Linked DNA regions of Salinivibrio kushneri. The protein of the gene in region 2 interacts with the protein of the main gene of each other region in a pairwise test. Links are inferred from orthologs where the notes say so. Each region holds a gene or a part of one and is shown on either strand. Other genes may lie near its edges.

Evidence for each region.
Region 1: the proteins of recR (region 2) and recO interact in binary tests that used the Escherichia coli proteins (3 or more experiments, as listed by UniProt). The link is inferred for Salinivibrio kushneri from one-to-one orthologs.

What each region holds. Positions count from the first base shown.
Region 1 is NZ_CP114588.1:515,785-527,131, reverse strand. Bases 1-2,713 are described here. They hold recO (DNA repair protein RecO), read right to left. Parts: upstream 1,849-2,713; coding sequence 1,153-1,848; downstream 1-1,152. Other genes in these bases: era (GTPase Era), read right to left, coding at 1,892-2,713; pdxJ (pyridoxine 5'-phosphate synthase), read right to left, coding at 419-1,150; acpS (holo-ACP synthase), read right to left, coding at 38-418. Also shown: more of era, read right to left, coding at 2,714-2,797; rnc (ribonuclease III), read right to left, coding at 2,797-3,468; lepB (signal peptidase I), read right to left, coding at 3,481-4,377; lepA (translation elongation factor 4), read right to left, coding at 4,392-6,188; N8M53_RS02575 (SoxR reducing system RseC family protein), read right to left, coding at 6,267-6,764; sigma-E factor regulatory protein RseB, read right to left, coding at 6,761-7,744; N8M53_RS02565 (RseA family anti-sigma factor), read right to left, coding at 7,741-8,373; RNA polymerase sigma factor RpoE, read right to left, coding at 8,406-8,987; nadB (L-aspartate oxidase), read left to right, coding at 9,320-10,936; N8M53_RS02550 (methyl-accepting chemotaxis protein), read right to left, coding at 11,017-11,347. UniProt on the Escherichia coli protein: Involved in DNA repair and RecF pathway recombination.
Region 2 is NZ_CP114588.1:900,134-911,736, forward strand. The notes cover bases 8,557-11,525. They hold recR (recombination mediator RecR), read left to right. Parts: upstream 8,557-9,721; coding sequence 9,722-10,330; downstream 10,331-11,525. Other genes in these bases: dnaX (DNA polymerase III subunit gamma/tau), read left to right, coding at 8,557-9,364; N8M53_RS04465 (YbaB/EbfC family nucleoid-associated protein), read left to right, coding at 9,389-9,718; htpG (molecular chaperone HtpG), read left to right, coding at 10,602-11,525. Outside these bases: N8M53_RS04425 (sulfite exporter TauE/SafE family protein), read right to left, coding at 2-775; ATP-dependent DNA helicase DinG, read right to left, coding at 790-2,862; N8M53_RS04435 (porin), read left to right, coding at 3,401-4,363; N8M53_RS04440 (DUF2057 domain-containing protein), read left to right, coding at 4,452-5,099; N8M53_RS04445 (DksA protein), read right to left, coding at 5,233-5,616; N8M53_RS04450 (YbaN family protein), read left to right, coding at 6,040-6,447; apt (adenine phosphoribosyltransferase), read left to right, coding at 6,485-7,030; more of dnaX, read left to right, coding at 7,088-8,556; more of htpG, read left to right, coding at 11,526-11,603. UniProt on the Escherichia coli protein: May play a role in DNA repair. It seems to be involved in an RecBC-independent recombinational process of DNA repair. It may act with RecF and RecO.

The DNA.
Region 1 (11,347 bases), 380 kb from region 2 along the record:
TCGCCACACCGCGTAAAGCATCTCGCTAACGTTGTGGTTACGCGGTTTCCAGCACCACATGGGCAATAGCATACGCTTTTTCATCGGATAGCGTCAGCCAGCAATGTGCGATGCCTCGCGCATGCGCCAGTTCCGCCGCGCGCCCCGATAAGCGCAATGTAGGCTGGCCCGAGGCCTGATTGGTAATAGTAAAATCGTGAAACGTCACGCCATTAGCAATGCCAGTGCCCAGCGCCTTAGCAGCAGCTTCTTTGGCCGCAAAGCGCTTAGCCAGAAAACGGCCGGGCATCTTATGGCATGCCAGATTGGTTTGCTCTGTCTCGGTAAGGATCCTGGCCGCAAACCGCGGTTGACGCGCGAGCGCTTTTTCCACGCGCGCTATTTCCACAATGTCTGTGCCAATCCCTGCGATCGCCATTTATCGACGCGCCGCTTCCATAATGGCTTTCATGTCCGCGACCGCTTTTTGCAAGCCATCGAACATCGCTCGGCCAATAATCGCGTGGCCAATGTTCAGTTCATGCATTTCTGGCATCGCCGCTATCGGGGTAACGTTGTGGTAGGTTAAACCGTGACCGGCATTCACTTTGATCCCCAAATCAACCGCATAACTGGCCGCCGCGGAAATTTTCTTAAGCTCGGCTTGGCGATCATTGTCATTGGCGGCATCGGCGTAATGCCCGGTGTGAAGTTCAATAAACGGTGCACCGCACTGATGAGCAGCTTCAATTTGCGTGCGATCGGCATCGATAAATAAAGACACTTTAATCCCTGCGTCAGTCAGCTTTTGCGTGGCCGCTTTCACTTTATCCAGCTGTCCCGCAACATCGAGCCCACCTTCGGTGGTCAGCTCTTCACGCTTTTCAGGCACCAAGCAAACAAACTCTGGCTGGGTCTCCAAGGCAATGTCGACCATTTCATCGGTCACTGCCATTTCCAAATTCATCCGAGTTTGCAAGGTTTCTTTGAGCAAACGAACATCACGATCAGTGATATGGCGGCGATCTTCACGCAAGTGAACCGTGATCCCTGCCGCGCCTGCACGCTCTGCCAACTCAGCCGCATGAACCGGATCCGGATACGCAGTGCCACGCGCATTACGCACGGTTGCGATGTGGTCAATGTTCACACCCAAGTAGATTTTATCCATGATTATTTCCTTCTAAACAATTCTCTGCTTTTGAGCGGCTTGGGGCCAAGATAAGGCTTGAGCGCCATGCGAGTAAAACGCTTGGCGGCACGTAGCTGTTCGACGGTTTCAAAATGGCGTGTCGCCAACGCCCGCAGGTCAGCCCCCGTAAATTGCCGGTGTTGGCTTTTCATAATCGATGCCACAAAGCCTTGCTGCTCGCGATATAAGTACGTCATGTTATCGTTAATCGGGTCACCGCTGCCAGCACAATGAAGAAAATCAACGCCATAGCCCAAGGCTTCTAACAACGCGAGTTCAAAACAACGCAGGGCTGGCTCAGGGTTACTGTAGCGAGCCAGCTGGGTCAGTGCGGTCACATAGTCATGAAATAGCGCAGGGTACGGCGTGTGAGGCTCCAGTACGCGCATCACCAGCTCATTGAGATAGAAGCCGGAATACAAGGCATTGCCTGATAGCGGCAAGGCGAGGCCTGTGGCTTCGGCACTGCGTAAAGTGCGCAGCTCACCACGTCCGCCCCATTTGAGCAGTAATGGGGTAAAGGGCTGCAATGCACCTCGTATCGCCGAGCGTGGCCGCCGCGCCCCTTTGGCAAGCAGAGTAACGCGACCCTCATGCTCAGAAAAAATGTCTAACAGCAGACTGGATTCACTGTAAGGGCGCGTATGCAATACAAAGCCACGTTGAAACCCGTCCACTCACTCTCTCCTCCTGGCATGGGCACCTGAATCAGTGGGTTACTTAGAGATCGTCGATGTAACCGAGGCTGCGTAGCGCGCGTTCATCATCGGCCCAACCTGACTTCACTTTTACCCAAAGCTCAAGGTAAACCTTGCGCTCATACAGCTCTTCCATGTCTAGACGCGCTTCACGGCCAATGCGCTTGATCTTTTCGCCGCCTTTACCAATGACCATTTTCTTTTGGCCATTGCGCTCCACCAAGATCAAACCATTGATATGAAAGCCGTCCGTTTCTGGGTTGTAGTCAAAGCGCTCAATTTCGACGGTGACCGAGTAAGGCAGCTCCTCACCGGTAAAGCGCATCAGCTTTTCGCGGATAATTTCAGAGGCCATAAAGCGCTGAGAGCGGTCTGTGACGTACTCTTCAGGGAAGTAAAACTCACTTTCCGGTAACGCGTCGCGCACCTTCTGTTCAACCACATCGATATTGGTGCCATGTTTCGCGGACACCGGGATCACGTCAACAAACTCCATCTTTTCCGACAAGGTTTGAAGGTGTGGAAAAAGCTCGGTTTTCTCTTTCACATTATCGACTTTATTGACCAACAACACCGTTGGCAGACCAGAGCGCGCTAACTTGTTGAGCACCATCTCATCGTCTTTGGTCCAATGGGTGCCATCGACCAAAAATAACACCAGTTCGACATCGGTTAATGAGCTGTTCGCCGCACGGTTCATCAATCGGTTGATCGCGCGCTTTTCTTCGATGTGCAGCCCTGGGGTATCCACGTATACCGCTTGATAGTTATCACGGGTATCGACCCCCATAATGCGGTGACGTGTGGTCTGCGGTTTCCGCGAAGTGATCGACAGCTTTTGCCCCACTAAGCGGTTCAGTAATGTTGATTTGCCGACGTTCGGACGGCCTACAATGGCAATAAAGCCACAGCGCTGTGTATCAGTCATTATGTTAACTTCTGTAATGCGAGTTCTGCAGCCGCTTGCTCTGCCTTGCGACGGCTGCTACCTTTTCCTATCACAGAACACTCCAGTCCTGATACTTGGCACTCTACGGTAAATTCTTGGTTGTGTGCCTCACCACGCACTTTCATCACCGTATAGGACGGCAAGGGTTTGCGCTTACCCTGCAGGTGTTCTTGCAATCGGGTTTTCGGATCTTTTTGACTCGCGCCAGGCTCAATGGTCTCGAGGCGGTGTTGATACCACTGCAGGATGATCTCCTGCACTCGGTTGATATCACTGTCCAAAAAGATCGCGCCAATCAAGGCTTCCACGGCGTCAGCGAGAATCGAGTCACGACGAAACCCGCCACTTTTAAGTTCTCCTGGGCCAAGGCGCATCACTTCGCCCAGAGAAAACTCACGTCCGATCTCCGCCAAGGTGTTACCACGCACCAAGGTGGCACGCATTCGGCTCATGTCGCCTTCATCCACTTTCGGAAAACGGTGGTAAAGATCCTCGGCAATCACAAAGCTCAAAATCGAGTCGCCCAGAAATTCGAGACGCTCATTATGGGTGCCATTGGCACTGCGGTGCGTTAACGCCAATTCGAGTAACGCAGCGTTGCTAAATTGGTAGCCGATATCACGCTGCAACTTATCTGTTAGTTTTGTCATCATAGTCCAGAATTAATCAATTCCACCAATACGGTTAAAGCGAATGCCTGTCGGTACCCACGACGGTAGCCAGCTATCACTGGGGCGCTCAAATTCAAAGCTGACCCAGATAGCAACGGCTTTACCCACTAGATTACGCTCAGGGACAAAGCCCCAAAAGCGGCTATCTGCGCTGTTATCACGGTTGTCACCCATCATAAAATAGTGCCCGTCTGGCACGACCCAGCGGTTGACGCCTGGACGTGGCTGGTATGCACTCACGCGGTCACGTTTTTTCGGGTGGACAAGGATCTGGTGAGGTTGTTCACCCAGTTGCTCCTGCGCTTGTACCAAGTTAATACCCGCTTGAACAAACTCGCTTGGCTGGATGTCATCAATCGGCACTGGCTGGCACTGGGATTCACCCTTCGGCTGAATACACAGGCGCTTGTCTTCATACACCACGGTATCACCGGGCAGCCCGACCGTGCGCTTAATGTAATCGATATTGGGTTGAGGCGGATATTTAAACACCACAATATCACCGCGCTCTGGTTTGCCGGTTTCGACAATTTCAGTATGAAAAGCCGGATCACGTAAGCCATAGGCAAACTTTTCCACCAAGATAAAATCCCCTACCAGTAAGGTGGGCATCATCGACCCAGATGGAATTTGAAACGGCTCATAAATAAACGAGCGCAGTACCAGTACCACCGCGATCACTGGAAAAATAGACGCCATATTTTCAACCCAACTCGGTTGAGGCGCCACTTTTGCCACTTGCTCGGCATCCAGTTCACGCGCTGACACCTTGAGGGTTTCCCCTGCCGCTTGGCGGCGGCGCGGTGCCCAACGGTATTTATCTAACGCCCAAACAATGCCGGTGACCAAGGTCACCAGCACTAAAATCAAAGAAAACGTATTGGCCATAATGGAATCCGTCGTTATTTATCTTTGCCCACGTGCAAAATGGCCAAAAAGGCTTCTTGCGGCAGTTCGACATTACCGACCTGCTTCATTCGCTTTTTACCTTCTTTTTGCTTTTGCAGAAGTTTCTTCTTACGGCTCACGTCACCACCGTAACACTTCGCGGTCACGTTTTTGCGTAGCTGTTTCACCGTCGAACGGGCAATAATATGGTTGCCAATCGAGGCTTGGATAGCAATATCGAACTGTTGGCGAGGAATAAACTCTTTCATTTTTTCCACCAACTCGCGACCACGCGGCTGGGCGTGAGCACGGTGAGTGATGATCGCCAACGCATCGACGCGTTCACCGTTTAGGAGGATATCCACTCGCACCATATCAGACACTTCATAGCGCTCGAAGTTATAATCTAACGATGCGTAACCACGTGAGGTCGATTTAATCCGGTCAAAGAAGTCGAGGACCACTTCAGCCATCGGAATGTCATAGGTCAGCGCCACTTGGTTGCCGTGATAGACCATATCGACCTGCACACCACGCTTTTCGACACACAGTGAAATGACGTTACCGACAAATTCACTCGGCACCAAAATATTACAGCGCGAGATCGGTTCACCAATGGTTTCTATATCATTGATAGGTGGCAGTTTGGATGGGCTGTCGACGTAAATGACCTCGCCATCATTTTGAGTCACCTCGTACACCACAGTCGGAGCCGTGGTGATAAGATCGAGGTTATACTCGCGCTCCAACCGCTCTTGGATGATTTCCATGTGCAGCATGCCAAGGAAACCACAACGGAAACCAAAGCCCAGTGCCGCCGAGCTTTCCGGCTCAAAGAACAAAGAAGCATCGTTGAGGCTCAGCTTATCCAAGGCATCACGGAAGCTTTCGTAATCATCCGATGAAATTGGGAAAAGCCCTGCATATACTTGCGGCTTCACTTGCTGGAAACCTTCAATGCGTTTTTCACAGCCATTTTTAGCATGGGTGATGGTATCGCCCACTGGTGCGCCGAGGATATCTTTGATCCCACAGATCACCCAGCCAACTTCACCGGTTTGCAGGCCATTAAGCTCTTTACGCTTAGGCGTGAAGATGCCAATGCTGTCCACGTTCCATTCCTGGCCCGTGCTCATGATTTTCACTTTGTCGCCTTTTTTCAGCGAGCCTTCACGGATGCGCACCAAAGACACCACGCCGAGGTATTTATCAAACCAAGAGTCGATAATCAGTGCTTGGGTTGGCGCCTCAGGATCGCCTTCAGGTGGCGGGATCTGGCGTACAATATCTTCAAGGACATCATCAACGCCGATGCCGGTTTTCGCCGAGCAGCGGGTGGCGTCAATGGCCTCAATACCGACAATGTCCTCAATTTCTTGCGCCACGCGATCAGGATCAGCAGCCGGCAAGTCAATTTTATTCAGAACAGGCACTACTTCTAGGTCCATATCAATGGCGGTGTAGCAGTTGGCCAGCGTCTGTGCTTCAACCCCTTGTCCTGCATCGACCACCAGCAAAGCACCTTCACACGCCTTGAGCGAGCGTGACACCTCATACGAGAAGTCAACGTGCCCTGGCGTATCGATGAAGTTGAGCTGATACACATCGCCGTCTTTGGCTTTGTAGTTCAGTGTCACACTTTGTGCTTTGATGGTGATACCGCGTTCACGTTCCAGATCCATTGAATCAAGAACTTGATCTGCCATTTCCCGGTCAGTTAGGCCGCCACATACTTGAATCAGTCGGTCAGAAAGCGTCGACTTACCGTGGTCAATATGGGCGATGATCGAAAAGTTACGAATATGCTTCATGTGTTGGTGTGACTTACTCGTTATCAATAAGAATGGGATCCTAAGATCAAGTGAGCGGGATTCTACCGAAAATAGTGGCTAGTCGCTATCCTGCTGTGTGGTATTTATGACTGACAAATCTGAGACCGGCTCCCCCATCACGCGTAACAGTTGGGGCTGCTGCTGATCTTGGGTACCGATGCGCGGAGCGAGGTAACGTGCAAGGCCCACGCCAACCGCCCCCAGCCCCAGGCTGAGCGCGATGACGCCACCCTCACCGCTGCCGGCAAGCGTGGCGAATAAAAATTGCCCGAGCAGTGCCCCTGTTAGCATCATCACCAAAGGCACCATGTAGACCAATAAGGCGGAACGTAATAACGTCGCCTCCCCCAAGCCGATTTCAACTAAGGTCCCGGCCGGTAAGGGTTTTGGGGCACGTACTTTAAGATGTTTAACCTTACCAGGAAGCGCTTTGGACACAATACCAGTACCGCATTGGCTTTGTGACTGGCAGCTGCCGCAACTGGTTTGTTGCTGACAGGCCAATGACAACCAACCATCTTGGTAACCGGTGACTTCTGCCAATGCTTTGATCATGGTTCGACCTTCTGTTTTGACTGACTCGCAGGCATAGCAGTAATACGAACAGACTCCGCCACCCGTTTGGCTGTCTCAGGCGGAATATCGCCGACAACGGTGATTTCTGCGTTGCCACTGGTCACGCTATGCAGTGTACGTCGACCTTGACGAACAATTTGCTGGCGAACCGAGACATCATCGGCTTTGGCAAGATACACCGAAAAACTGAACAAACCGTCACTAAACATCTGACTCTCGACTGCTCGCTTGGTCATCATTAAGCGGTGGCGATTGCTATACACTGGCTCAAACCCATCAGGCAGCCCAGTCACCTTCCAGTCAAGCGCTGATCGCTTCGTCGCCTGAGGCAAGGTCAGTACCGGCGGCAAGCTAAGCTCCGCCAGCTTTTGCATCGAGGCACTGATTTGCGGTGAAACCACTAACGACAAGGCGCGATATTGCTCTAGTGGGTCGCCGTCACGGTCGAGCAAATCCGCCCTGACAGGCAACTTGCTGTTCTCATCTAGCCATAGTACGTACGAATAGCGCTCCCCGTCTTTCGGGGTAATGCGCACCACTTGGCAATCCATCCCCGCTTCACGCGCATGTCCCATCGATACAAAGTCATAGTGGTTAGCCAGTACATCGATATCGGCCTGAATCAGGGTGGGCAAAGGTGCCACCATATGATCACTGGCAATGGTGAAGGGGTCGTAACCGGGTTCAAAGTAGCTGATCTCACCGCCACGACGAATCACTTCACGAGGCGGGCCACTAAGATACATGAGGTGACCGTAGGCATGCTCCCCAACTTGGGCATGACGAAAGCGAAGCGGCTCGAGGCTGTTTTTACCTACCAAGATGTAGGACACTTCGTAATCTAGGGTATCGCTTGCGGTATCCATTTGATGTAACAAAGCCTCGGCAGAGGGTTCGGCCGAGGCTTGCGCTGACATCAAACTGACCAGCGCAAGCGCACCGATCAGAATTTTTTTCATTGTTTATTACTGCTTGTCGACGGTGCCATAGTCTGATGATCAGACAGCCTATCCTTATTCAAGCGCAGCTGCAATTCATAGTCTTTGAGCATTGCATTGACGCGACGACGCTGCTCCATCAGTTCTGCCTCCGAGGGCGTGGCACGCAAATCATTACGGCTCAAACTCACGGGTTCAGCAGCACCGGCAAAAGGAATGGTTTCGAGTACTGGTGGTTGGGTTTGGGTACTGGCCACCGGCGAGCTCGATTCAGACTGGTTATACTGCTGCACACCGACAATCACTGCCAGCGAGACACAGGCAGCGACGCTTACTTGCGTCAGCTGTTGCAGCCACCCTGGTAAGTGACGACGCGCTTTTTCCGGACGCGGTTGCGCCTCGTGCATCGGTAGCACATTACTATCAAGGTGATCACCATGATAAGCAGGTTCTGCTTCCAGCGCGGACGCCACAGAATCGGCAATGTTCCATTGCAACGAGCTAGGAGCATCACCACGCATCACATCGCGAATGGTGCTAAAATCACTCCAAGTCTGTTGTGCGTTATCATCTCGCTCAATGTCGTGGATCACTGAGGTATCCACTAATTCGCCATCCAACAACGCTGAAATTTTTTCTCTATCCGTCATTCAAGTCACCGTCATGCAGCCAGTAAAACTCGTTACCGTTTCATCAGTGGTCGGATGCGTTTTTCAACCGCTTCACGCGCTCGGAAAATACGCGACCGCACCGTACCGACTGGACAATCCATTACCTGTGCAATTTCCTCATAGCTGAGCCCATCGAGCTCACGTAAGGTAATTGCGGTTCTTAAGTCGTCGGGCAGTGTTTCTATCGTCGAAAACACCACCTGTCTCAATTCATCTGACAACATCAAGTTTTCAGGGTTCGATATTTCTTTTAAAGAACCCCCACTTTCGTAATTTTCTGCTTCGTCGGCATCAATATCACTGCCTGGCGGTCGTCGTCCTTGCGCCACCAAATGGTTCTTCGCGGTATTCACTGCAATGCGATACAGCCAAGTATAAAACGCACTTTCGCCACGAAACCCCGGCAGTGCACGATAGGCTTTAATAAACGCCTCTTGCGCAATATCCGGAATATCACCGCTGTGTGTGCCTACATAGCGGGCGATAAGGTTACATACCTTATTCTGATATTTGACGACTAACAGATTGAAAGCTTGCTTGTCACCATTCTGTACACGTTCTATTAGAACCTGGTCGGTTAGCTGCTCGCCCATTCGAGCGTTTACTCCTTGGTTGATCTTTCCGCCCGATTATCGAAATTCTAGGCCCGACGTTGTCAGAGCGCGGTTAAACCCGCTTGCGAGCTTTCGCACACGTTTCGATAGCCTGCTCGGCGAAAAGTTCCTCACCATGTTGGTTTTATTATGTGTTAAATCACATTACTGTGACGGAATGGCCAAAGGGAACGTCTTTGGCTGGGGGCATTGTCGCCCGAACCGTACCATGGTTGCAAACTTTCACCCAAGCCGACTTGGATTTGATCTTACCGCGCGCGGCAGCGTCAAATTGGTGTAACATTGGGGGCGCAGAAAGAGGATTAGGGATCATGACGACCACAACCCAAGAACATCAATGTGACGTGTTAGTCATCGGCAGTGGTGCCGCTGGCTTATCATTGGCGCTTCGCTTAGCGCCAACCCACAAGGTGATTGTATTAAGCAAAGGCCCGCTCAGCGAAGGGGCAACGCTTTACGCACAGGGCGGTATTGCCGCGGTGTTTGACGAGCAAGACTCGGTCGAGTCTCATGTCGAAGATACCCAAATTGCCGGCGCAGGTATCTGTGATACAAACGTGGTCGATTTTATTGCCCGCAACGCGAAAGATTGTGTGCAATGGTTAATCGATGGCGGTGTCCCGTTCGATCAAGAAGACAGCGATGATGACACCCCACGTTATCACCTCACCCGAGAGGGTGGTCATAGTCACCGACGCATTTTGCATACTGCAGATGCCACAGGCATGGCCGTGCAAAACTCTCTGCAAGACAATGTCCGTCAGCACCCAAATATCACCTTGCTCGAACGGCACAATGCGCTAGATATTATCACCCGTAAAAAAGTTGGCTTAGGTGGCGCTAACCACGTGCTTGGGGCTTACATCTGGAACCGAAACCAAGAAGTGGTTGAAACTGTGCGCACTAACTATGTGGTGCTTGCGACAGGCGGCGCATCCAAAGTGTACCAATATACGTCCAATCCAGATGTATCATCCGGTGATGGCATCGCCATGGCATGGCGAGCAGGCTGTCGCGTCGCCAACCTGGAATTTAACCAGTTTCACCCAACTTGCCTCTATCACCCTGATGCGCGCAACTTTTTGCTCACTGAAGCGTTGCGCGGTGAAGGCGCGCACCTTAAACGCCCAGATGGCTCGCGGTTTATGTCAGACTTCGACTCACGTGGCGAGCTTGCCCCTCGTGATGTGGTGGCCCGCGCGATTGACTACGAGATGAAGCGCCTTGGCGCTGACTGTATGTATCTCGACATCAGCCACAAAGATCCAGAGTTTGTGATCAAACATTTTCCAACCATCTACGAAAAGCTCAAGCAATACGGCATCGATCTGACCAAAGAAGCGATCCCTATTGTCCCTGCCGCCCACTACACGTGCGGTGGCGTGATGGTGGATAAAAACGGCACCACAGACTTACCCGGCTTATACGCGATTGGGGAAGTGAGCTACACCGGCTTACATGGCGCCAACCGTATGGCATCTAACTCGCTGCTGGAGTGCGTGGTGTATGCATGGTCAGCTGCGGAACATATTCAAGCGCACTCAGATCATATCGAGCCTCATACTGCCCTGCCGCCATGGGATGAAAGCCAGGTGATTTGTTCCGATGAAGAAGTGGTGATCCAGCATAACTGGCATGAGTTACGTCTTTTTATGTGGGATTACATGGGCATTGTCCGTTCGACCAAACGGTTAGAACGCGCGTTGCGCCGCATCGAATTACTTAAGCAAGAAACACACGAATACTACGCCAATTTCCGGGTCTCAAATAACCTATTGGAATTACGTAACTTGCTACAAGTGGCGGAGTTAATGGTTCGCTGCGCGATGCAACGAAAAGAAAGTCGTGGGCTGCACTACACCATTGATTACCCAGAGCCTAACGAGCAATCCGGCCCTACCATATTAACCCCGGATCAGCCCTGTTAGCGGGTTTTGACTACTCCTTCGGCCCTGAATGAAGAAGGCCAGCCTCATAAGGCTGGCCTTTTTACTGGACATTATCGCGCTTATTCGCTTTTAAACTCTCTCACCGCACGCTCAAGGTGCGCCGCTTCTTCAGCCACCTTGTGTGCCGCTTCGCGATTTTGGTTCGCTCGTTCCGTGCTGTTTTGCGCGATATCTTGAATGTTGTGCACGTTCTGATTGACTTCCTTCGCCACCGAGCTCTGCTGCTCTATTGCGGTAGCAATGTGGGTGCTCATATCCATGATATTCTGCATATCTTCCATGATTTGCGACAGCTCTTGCGAAGCCGCCTCTACCTTACCCACGGATGTTTCACCATCTTCTCGGCTTTGCTCCATGCGTTCGGACACCGACTGGGTTTGCTCTTGCAAC
Region 2 (11,603 bases):
GCTAAAACCACGCATCAACGGCAAGTTTGCCCGCTAAAATAACCACGGCGGTAATAAAAATCGGACGTATAAAGCGGCTGCCAAATCGGATTGCTGAGTGCGCGCCAATAAAGGCGCCCAGCATAAGACACGCGCCCATGGTTAAGCCCAGCGCCCAGCTCACATGGCCTAATAGCGCGAACGCCACCAGTGAGGTGAAGTTACTGGTAAAGTTCATCGCCTTTGCCAACCCAGAGGATAGCAAGATATTCATCCGATAGAGCGACATGGTCGACACGGTCCAAAACGCACCGGTTCCTGGACCTGCCACCCCGTCGTAAAAGCCAAGAGATAAACCCTGACTCCATTGTTTTATCGGCAATTTGGGGCAACGTGTGGGTAGTTGGTTGTTATCCCCCTTTGGGTGTGGGTGCCAGATGGTATACACCGCGGCCACCAATACCACGATCGGTATCGCTTTTTCGAGCCACTCGGTGCTCAAAACGTCCACCAGCAGGGTGCCGGCCGTGGCGCCAATTAAGGTGCCCCAAAATGCATGTTGCCAAAACAAGGGAGAAAATAGGCGCTTTTTATAGTAGGTGAAGGCAGCGGTGCTCGACGCAAAGGTCGCGGCCAGCTTATTAGTCCCCAAGGCAACATGCGGCGGCAGGCCGAGTGATAATAGAGCAGGCACAGTGAGCATGCCGCCGCCGCCAGCGACCGCATCAATAAATCCAGCGACAAAAGCAGTCAGCCCCAGAATAACTAAAGTAGAGAGGTCAATCAGTTCCAGCATGTTAACTCGTCAGTTTAAGGTTCGATCACGCGTTTAAAGGGTGGTAGCGAGTCGAGTAAGGATTGGCCATATCTACGGGTGATAATGCGCCGGTCAAGAAGCACTACTTTACCAGAATCCTCTTCTTTGCGCAGTAGTCGCCCCACTGATTGCACCAGCTTTTTACTTGCTTCTGGCACGGCAATTTGTAAAAACGGGTTGCCACCACAGCGCTCGATATATTCAGCGTGCGCTTCTTCAACCGGCGAGGTTGGCACCGCAAAGGGGATCTTAGTAATAATGAGGTTGGTCAATAAGTTACCCGGTAAATCTAAGCCTTCGGAAAAGCTGCCAGTGCCAAAAATGATGCTGGTTTTATCATCATTAACGGCTTGTTGATGCGCTTTGAGTAACGCGGTACGCGACTGGCTACCTTGGCAAAGCAATTGCCAGCCCCGTTGCTTGCAAGTGCTTTCAATTGCTTGTGTCACTTGTTTCATTTGCCAGTAGGAGGCAAAGAGCACCAAAGAGGCACGTTCACCTTCTAGGTGTTCAAGTATTTTCTCGTTTAATGCATCTGTAAAGGCACTGGCTTGGGGCTCACAAGGCATCGTCGGGATCACCAAGCGCGCTTTATTGGCGTAATCAAACGGTGAGGGTAAGGCTAGATAACGCGAGCCATCGGTTTCGCTCAAACCAACCTGACGGCAGAAATAGCTGAACCGATTTAGAGCACGCAAAGTGGCGGAAAAAAGGCCCACTCCGGCTGCGCGAGACCAGAGCATTTGGTCTAGGCGCCAACCGACTTCCAAAGGAGAGACATGCACCCAAAGATCGCCTTCGCGCTCGCGACACGCCTGCAACCAACGCGCCAAAGGGGCACCTTTGTTCGAATTAGGCTGGGCCATCAAGGTCCATACTTTTTCCAGGTTCTCTAACCGTTGCAGGAAAAAAGCCGTTTCCGCGAGTGCCGGATCAGCCAGTTTTGCCGAAATGTCATTTTCTTTCAGACGCTCATTGATCAAATCATGAATTTTCCCCAATGCTTGATGGGCTTTTTTACTCGCGGTTTTGAGTTGTTCACTGGGCGAGATAAGCGCATCGGGGAGCTCGCCATCGGCAAAGCGGTAGCAACCATCATCGTTGAGCGGCAATTGACTGAGCTGTTGCTTCACGTCGCGTAAGCCTGGGATTAAGGTTTGAATCGCGTCTAGCAAGCTATCGACAAACCGATGTGCACGCTTAATATCAGCGGTATTCCCCAACTTGGTCGTCGCTTGATTGAGCTTTTCTAACCAGCTGATCACACCCAACAGGCTGGCACTGGCGGCAGAAAAGTCTCGCGCGACAGTGGGCAAGTGGTGTGCCTCGTCAATCATATACAGGCATTGTTCTGGCTCGGGCAAGATCACCCCGCCACCGAGCTCTAAATCGGCCAGCAGTAGGCTATGGTTCACCACCACTACATCCGCTTTATCCATCGCTTCGCGTGCTTTAGCAAACGGGCAACCACGGTGGGCGGGCAAACCAGCGTGACAAGTGTGCTTATCAGAGGCGATAGCCTGCCAAAGATGATCAGCAATGGGCTTTGGCCAACTGTCTCTGTCACCATCCCACTTGCCCCGACTCAGTGCAGCGTAGAGATCGTTGAGTAACAATTGTTCGCTGCGCTTGGGTTTTTGGGTAAATAGCGCGCCTTGAATGCTTTCCGTATCCGCGACCGCGCTTAGCTTATGTATACAGCAATAGCGTTTGCGACCCTTGGCCAAGATAAAATCAAACGGCTTTGGGCAAATGCGATGAAAAAACGGGATATCTTTATTGGCAAGCTGCTCTTGCAACGCCACTGTCGCGGTGGAAATCACCACTTTTTTATTGTTGTTGAGTGCAAATGGGATCGCTCCCATCAGATAGGCCATCGACTTACCGACCCCAGTACCTGCTTCTGCCACTAATAATCGGCGTTTAGGCTCGTAATCACCGGCCAGGGTTTTCGCGAGCTCTGCCACCAAATAGTTCTGAGCTTTACGGGGAATAAAGTGGGGAAGTTGATCTTGTAGCGTTTGGTAGCACGCGCGAATGTCTGATTTTACGGCAGGGCTGAGCATCAACAGGTCCGAGTTGCAAAGGTTGGCGGCCAGTATAACACGAGGCAAAAACGTGAAAACGATCGCGAACTGCAAGATTTCCTTACAGATATGAGATCCTGGTCACGAATTTAATTTGAACCATTCTTCGCTATCTTGCTGATCTGCCGTTTGATTAACAAAACGCCTGATTTAAGCCACTGATTAGTTTTTTATTCTAAAAACTGTTTTTTAAAGTGACGTTTTTGGTGTTTTATGTTGTTAGTGTTTGTTGTTTATTTTCATCAAAAGGACAGGTGATCGCGAGATAAACTGTGATCTCAGTTCAACAAATATCACTATATTGTTGTTTTTAAGCGGTTTTTGTCTAGATTGTAATGCGCTTCCAGTGAGTTGACAGAACTACAAATGTTCTGCACGATTAGCCACGAAGTTTCAGTGAACTGGCATTTTGTTCTTCGCAGCGTTTTTGCTGCTGGTAATAGAATGACAGTCACCATAAAACAGAGTTCCAAGAAGGAACTCATAATGACTAAATAGAAAAGGCAGTGGATTAACCATGAAAAAGACTATTCTAGCAATGGCAGTACCAGCTCTGCTGGCTGCTGGCTCAGCATCAGCAAGCATCAACCTGTATGACGCAGAAGGCGTTAAAGTAGACGCGTCTGGTGCAGCCGAAGTGCAATACTTCCAAGCTATCGGTGAAAACAAAGATGGCGAGTGGCGCCTAGATGACGGTGACTTCGCTGTTAACACCGAAGTTGCTGTTTCTGAAGACTTGGCTGCAATCGGTCACTTCGCATTTAAATTCGAAGACAGCACCACTAAAAACGATGAGCTTTACGTTGGTTTCAAAGGCAGTGACTGGGGTACGCTTACTTTCGGTCGTCAACTGCTGATCAACGATGACATGGGCATCACCAAAGACTACGAGTTGTCATCAGCTTCTAACGGTACTCTTCGCACTGAAGGTGACCAAGTTGCTAAATACGTTTACGACAACGGTACATTCTACGCAGGCCTATCTACGCTGCAAAACAGCGATGGTGAAGAGTCAACCGACGAGTACAAAATCTACGACGGCCGTCTTGGCTATCGTGTAGCTGATGTCGACATGCGTGTGTACTACTATTATGCGGATGACGCAGGTGTGAACGGAGACGGCGACGACTTCGTCTATGCTTCGAAAGGTGATGTAGAGAACTACAACTTTGAAGTTGAGTATGCTGGCATCGAAAACGTAAGTCTTGCCGCTGCCTATGGTGTTAATACTGTTGACACTGGCTCAAGCGACGAAGAAGCTGATTTCTTCTCTGTAGCTGCTGATTACACGCACGGTAAAACAACTTATGCTATCGGTGTTGACAACAAAGACGTTGACAGCGGTGATGACGTAACAGGTTATTACGCGAACGTAACTTATGCACTGCACAACAATGCAAAAGTATACGCAGAAGTTGGTGACAACGACGCTGATAACAACGATTGGGGTTATGTAGCAGGTATGGAAGTTAAGTTCTAATTGAGCTTATACCATCACTGCTAAACGTAGCACTGATTACAAAAGCCGCCTTAGGGCGGCTTTTTTATTATCACGATTTGGAGAAAAAATGAGAAAAGTAGTAGGCATGGGCTTGGTGCTCAGCACTCTTATAGCAGCGAGTGTGGTTAATGCGGCAGAAATTACCTCAGCACGTAATATTGAATTTGTGGTGGTTGATGGCAAGGAAATCAGTTTTGAAAACTGGGCACCGCAGCAGACGATTGAGCTAGATAACGGTACCCACCAATTAGTGATGCGCTTTGACGGAGAAGTAAAGAGAGGGAGCCAAAAGGTGATCTATACCTCTCGCCCGTATCTGTTTGAACTAGAGGTCGATGGGCGTAATGCTACTATCAATATTGACTCGAAATTGCGGGTAAAAAGCCAAGCCACCAGTTATTTTGACGGCACCCCGCAATGGCAAGCCGAGTTCGACAATGGTGATGTGATGCCTTTAGACGCTGTCGAGTTAAAAGGTGATGGGTTTGCCGCCTATGCAGACATGGAAGCGCTGGTGGCGGAGTATAACCGTGAGAATGGCATCATTATCGACCAAGGTGAGAGCAAGAACCTCAACGATGTATTGGTTGAGGTGGACGATCAAGGCCAAGCCTCAATTAAGGGTGACGCTTTGTCGCAGTTGAAGCTTTGGTACACCAAAGCCAGTGATCAAGAGCGTAAGTCGTTCCGTCGTTGGATTATTGACCAAGATTAATTGCCTAGTGTGATGGGTGGTCGTTAGTACCACGCGCTTGACAGCTTTAAACCGTCAATAAAAAACGCGCCCAGCTGATGCTGGGCGCGTTCCGTTTAAGCCACGATGAGACAAGCGAAAGTCAACCTCGCGATCACACGGTTTTACGTGCTCCTGCTGTGGCTCGGCGAGTGGCTGGATCGTGATGATAATAATTCGACGCACGACACTGCGGGCAGCGCTGCTCGGCGGCGTCTTTAATTAAATCATCCAGTGGAATCTCACTTTCACAATCGGCACACAAGCCATAAATCTCCAAATCCATGGCACATAAAGCCGCATCGACTTTTTCTAAACGTTCACCGAGGCATCGGATGGCACCAGGTACCCCTTGGCTCTCTTTAATCAGATCCGAAATGGTGAGGTTTTCGCAATGCTTGTCCCAGTCTTCACGCAATCGCGTGGTTAATGTTGCTACCAGTTCAGTGCGCTCGCGGTTAAGCTCACGCCCAAGCTGGGCAAGGGTTGTCGTATCCATGGTCAGTTCGCTTGATTGGCTAAAATGACTTTTATCATGACCCAGTTGCACAAGTTGTTACCCTGATGTAAATCAAGGATCCAGCTAAAACCTTACAAAGAGTCCGTTTTTAGCGGTGCTCACCTGAGCTATAGTAGCCGCTCACTGTTGTTATGCTGTTGTGAGTGAAGTAACAAAATGGAACACGATTTTAAAGAGCCTTATAACGTTAAGTATTTCATCGGCTTTCTGCTGGTCTTACTGATCCCGACCTTACCTGCCAGCCTCACGTGGCTTGGCATTATTTTTGGCGGCTAATCACCGCCTTATTCACTCACCGCGCCGCATTCCTTATTCGCCATCCTGTACCTGTCTTAACTCTGCCACTACACTAGTGAGAGTGAAAGAGAGCCACGAAAGCTCAACAAAAGGTCATTGGTTACTATGCAGCAAGCACCGACAGCCGCTTGGCGTTGGTTATGGAACGGATTAGGGTGGTTATGGGTCGCGCTGGGTGCGGCAGGGGCTTTTTTGCCTGTACTCCCTACCACGCCATTTTTGCTGCTCGCCAGTGGCTGCTTTATGCGTGGCTCTCCCCGCATCGCTAACTGGCTCCACGCCCATCCCACGTTTGGACCCATACTGACCGATTGGTACCAAAAGCGCGCAATTAGTCGCAAAGTTAAGCGGCGCGCGACGGTCATGATTGTGGCAAGTTTCAGTTTCTCCATTTATATCGTCGGTGCAATGTGGCTTAAAGGGCTACTCGTCATGTGTTTAATTGTGCTCTTGTGCTGGTTTCTCCGCCTACCTGAAACGGAATCTGTTGCTGGCTCGGCCGAAAATTCATAACATTGCTGTTTGCGTTTTTTATCGGCGAGAATTGGCCATGAGCATCGACAGCTTGAATGTCATCAAACAAAGTATTCAAACCATCCCAGATTATCCCAAGCCTGGCATCTTATTTCGCGATGTGACCAGCTTGATGGAAGACCCAGTTGCGTACCAAGCGACGATTGATGCCTTGGTAGCACAATACCGTGATCATGGGTTTACCAAGGTGATTGGCACTGAATCGCGCGGCTTTCTATTTGGTGCGCCACTGGCGCTGGCGTTAGGGCTGCCATTTGTGCCGGTTCGCAAACCTGGCAAATTACCACGCGCGGTGATCAGCGAGAACTATCAGCTGGAATACGGCGAAGATACCTTAGAAATTCACCGTGATGCGATCGACGAGGGCGATAAAGTGCTCGTCATTGACGATCTGCTGGCGACAGGTGGCACCATAGAAGCCACCGTGAAGCTGGTGCGCCGTTTAGGCGGTACCGTAGAACACGCCGGCTTTGTGATAAGCTTGCCGGATATCGGCGGTGAAGAAAAACTGGCCGCGCTTGGGATCAGTGTTTATAGCTTGTGCGAGTTTGCAGGCCATTAATGCCAGGCTATATGCAGGGTCCCGCGTTAGCAATAAGCATACAGGAAGCGAATTGACATGAGTTACCAAGTCCTCGCTCGCAAGTGGCGACCCCATAATTTTGAGTCTGTTGCTGGTCAAAGTCACGTGCTGACGGCCTTGGCCAATGCATTGGATCATGACCGCTTGCACCACGCATACTTGTTCAGTGGTACTCGCGGTGTGGGTAAAACCACCATTGCACGTATTTTTGCCAAAGGGCTTAATTGTGAACAGGGCGTGTCGTCATCGCCTTGTGGTCAGTGTTCAACCTGTCGTGAAATTGATGAGGGCCGGTACGTTGATTTGTTAGAAATTGATGCCGCTTCTCGTACCAAGGTAGAAGACACGCGAGAGTTGCTCGACAACGTTCAATACAAGCCAGCACGTGGCCGCTATAAAGTGTACCTCATTGATGAGGTACACATGCTGTCACGCCACAGTTTCAATGCATTGCTAAAAACGTTAGAAGAGCCGCCTGAGTACGTAAAGTTTTTATTGGCGACCACGGATCCACAAAAGCTACCGGTTACCATTTTATCGCGTTGCCTGCAATTTCATTTAAAGCACTTTGACGCCAGCCAGATTCAGACGCAGCTAGAGCATATCCTTGGTCAAGAAGGGGTCGAGGCAGAATCACGTGCTTTAATGCTATTGTCACGGGCTGCGGAAGGCAGTATGCGCGATGCCTTGAGCTTAACCGATCAGGCGATTGCGCTCGGTAATGGACAAATTAGCACCCAAGCAGTGGCAGAGATGCTAGGGACCCTGAGTACCGATAACGCACTCTTACTCCTTGAAGCCTTGGCGAACCATGATGCGGTCGAGTTGATGAACATGCTGGCGCAAATTGCGCACGTCGGGGTGGAATGGGATGGCTTACTCAAAGAGTTAGCCAGTCAGCTTCACCATGTCGCGTTGGCCCAAGCACTGCCTCAGACACATGATGATGACAGTGGGGAGCAAGCACGGATTCACGCCTTGGCCTCGCGACTTTCGCCACAAGATGTGCAGCTGTGTTATCAAATGGCACTGCAAGGGCGACAAGACCTGCCTTATGCCCCTGATGGGCGGGCCGGTCTAGAAATGGTCTTGCTGCGTATGTTGGCGTTTCAGCCGGTCAAAACCGTGCCGTATGAACCGGCTACTATATCAGTGCCGGCAAGCGATCCCGCTTCTGAGTCAAAGCAGCCGGTAAAAAAAGATCCCTCGCAAGCACTGAACGCGTTGAAAGCGCAGGTCTCATCGGCCAATGTGGCGCCGCCAAACCAAGGGCCTTCAGACCATGCGCCCCAGGGGCATGAGGCACAACAGAGGCCCATGGGCGATACTCCGATGGATAAGAGCCAGTACACGCTGGAAAGTCGCCAAGATATCAATGACACACATGCGCCAGCGCCTCAGCAGCCGATGGCAAAGACTGGCACGGAGGTGCCTAGCGCAGATGCATCTGGTAGTGGGGCTCGTGAAGCGAGTGTCGCCGAGCAGAGCCAACCGGTGGCCGATGATTCGGTGCCTGATCCAGCGACACCCCCCGCGAGTCAGTCATCGGCCTCTTCGCCTGCCTCTAGCCTTATTCAGGCGCGTAATCAGTTGCGTAGTCGTATGAAGCGTCAAGTTGATCAAACGGGGAGCAGTGTAAAAAAGGCGGGACGGACACCGGCCAAGACTGATGCGTTATCTGTGCTCGATCGCGTAGCGACAGCGGCAGAGAGTGCATCGCCTGTGTCCGCCCCGGTGCACCAATCGGGCAATTCGACGTCAGCACCAAAGCAAACATCGCATGGAAGTGAGGTATCGTCAGAGCCTTATCAATGGCGCCCTACCCAGCCCGTGCAACAATCGCCTGAGGTTGCACCAACCCTGACACCTAAGTCGATAAAGCAGGCGTTAGAGCATGAAAAAACGGCTGCTATGCGTGACAAACTGGTGCAGGAAACCAATGCGCAAGATCCTTGGTGTGCGCTGGCAGACAGCTTAGAGGTGGAGCGGTTGGTCAAGCAAATGGCGCTCAATGCGGCGATGTCGCAGCAAGGTGAGCAAGTACAGCTTATCTTGCGCCCAGATCAATCGCACCTTAATACCGAAAAAGCCCAGCAGCAATTGACTCAGGCCTTGACGACAGCGCTAGGCGCCCCCATAACCTTGGAGGTGCAGCTCGGGGAAGCGGGAATCACACCTTTAGAGCGGCGCGAGCAGCTCTATCAACAAAAATTAGCGCAGGCGACACACAGCCTGCATAATGATCCGAATGTGACTTTTATTCTTCAACGCTTTGCGGCGGAGTTAGAAGAAGACAGCATTCGACCAATTTAAGACACCTAACCAAGAGAGAGAATTATGTTTGGTAAAGGCGGCATGGGTAACATGATGAAGCAGGCGCAGCAAATGCAGGAGCGCATGCAGAAAGTACAAGAAGAAATTGCCAGCATGGAAGTGACGGGCGAAGCGGGCGCAGGCATGGTGAAAGTCACCATGACAGGCAGCCACAGCATCCGTCGTGTCGACATCGACGATAGCCTGATGGAAGATGATAAAGACATGCTGGAAGACTTGATTGCGGCTGCATTCAACGATGCTGCCCGTCGTGTTGAGGAGCAACAAAAAGAGAAAATGGCAGAAGTGACAGGTGGTATGCAGTTACCACCAGGCATGAAAATGCCATTTTAATCTATGCGCACCAGCCAGTTACTTGAACAACTGATGGACTCGCTGCGTTGCTTGCCAGGCGTTGGCCCTAAATCAGCGCAGCGGATGGCCTACCACCTATTGCAGAGAAACCGCCAAGGTGGACTGGCTCTCGCGCAAGCGTTGAGCACGGCAATGACAGACATTGGCCACTGCAGCCAATGTCGAACCTTTACCGAGCAAGACGTGTGCGCGATTTGCGATAACCCGAAACGCCAAGAAACCGGGTTGATTTGTGTAGTTGAAAGCCCAGCAGATATTGCGGCCGTCGAGGCTACCGGCCAGTACTCTGGGCGGTACTTTGTCTTGATGGGGCATTTGTCCCCCCTTGATGGCATTGGCCCGGCAGACATTGGCCTTGATGTGTTGGAAAAGCGTTTGCAACACGAACCGATTCAAGAGCTTATCTTAGCGACTAACCCGACGGTGGAAGGCGAGGCCACGGCGCAATACATCGCTGAACTTTGCCAAGAGCACCAAGTGGGTGCCAGCCGAATTGCGCATGGCGTGCCAATGGGAGGCGAGCTTGAACTGGTCGATGGCACCACGCTGTCTCACTCAATTATCGGCCGCCAGCAGTTAAAGTATCGCTAAATTGTTTGACGAGCCCTCAACGGTGGGTGAACCTCCTTACTCGGCGATACAGCGCCAACAGCGTGATTGACCCTCAAAAGCCTAGCCTCTGGTTAGGCTTTTCTTTTTCTATTGCCTATCGCTTTAATACTAACTGGCTTTTATTTGACCACCTAGGCCTTGAAAGCGTGTAACAGGATCCCTATATCCAAAAGAACTGAATACGAATTCATTGTAACGTGGGCATCGAGCCCACGTCGCCATTAATCCTCATAGTGTTAGGTAGATTGACATGAGCGTGAAAACCCCAGAAAAACATCAGTTTGGTTCAGATACGTCCAAGTTACTGCAGTTGATGATCCACTCTCTCTACTCAAACAAAGAGATTTTCCTGCGAGAGCTAGTGTCAAACGCGTCAGATGCCGCTGATAAGCTGCGTTTTAAAGCGTTGTCCGCCCCTGAGCTTTATGAAAATGACGGTGACCTGCGCGTTCGCCTTTCCTTTGATAGTGACGCCGGTACGTTGACTGTCTCAGACAATGGTATTGGTATGAGCCGTGATGATGTCATCGCCAACCTCGGTACCATTGCCAAATCGGGCACAGAAGAGTTTCTTAAACAGCTTAACGAAGATCAAAGCAAAGACTCGAACCTGATTGGTCAGTTCGGGGTCGGCTTTTACTCTGCCTTTATTGTGGCTGACAAGGTAACTGTACGCACTCGTGCGGCGGGTCTTGCTGCCAACGAGGCAGTGCAGTGGGAGTCAACCGGTGAAGGTGAGTATACCCTAGAGCCTATCAGCAAATCTGACCGTGGCACTGAGATTACGCTGCACCTTAAAGACGACGAGAAAGAGTTCCTCAATGATTGGCGCCTACGTGAGGTGATCGGTAAATACTCCGACCATATCGGTATTCCGGTAGAAATGTGGACGCAAGAGAAAGACGAGGAAGGTAATGAGACGGGCGAAGGTAAGTGGGAGCAAGTCAACAAAGCGCAAGCGCTTTGGACTCGCGCTAAGTCCGATATCTCGGCAGACGAATACAAAGAGTTCTATAAGCATGTGTCGCATGACTTTGCCGAACCGCTGACGTGGAGCCACAACCGTGTAGAGGGTAAAAACGACTACACCAGCTTGCTGTATATCCCGTCAAAAGCCCCTTGGGATCTTTACAACCGCGAGCACAAACATGGGCTGAAACTCTATGTACAACGCGTCTTTATCATGGATGATGCGTCACAGTTCATGCCAAGCTACTTGCGCTTTGTCCGTGGTTTGATTGACTCTAACGAT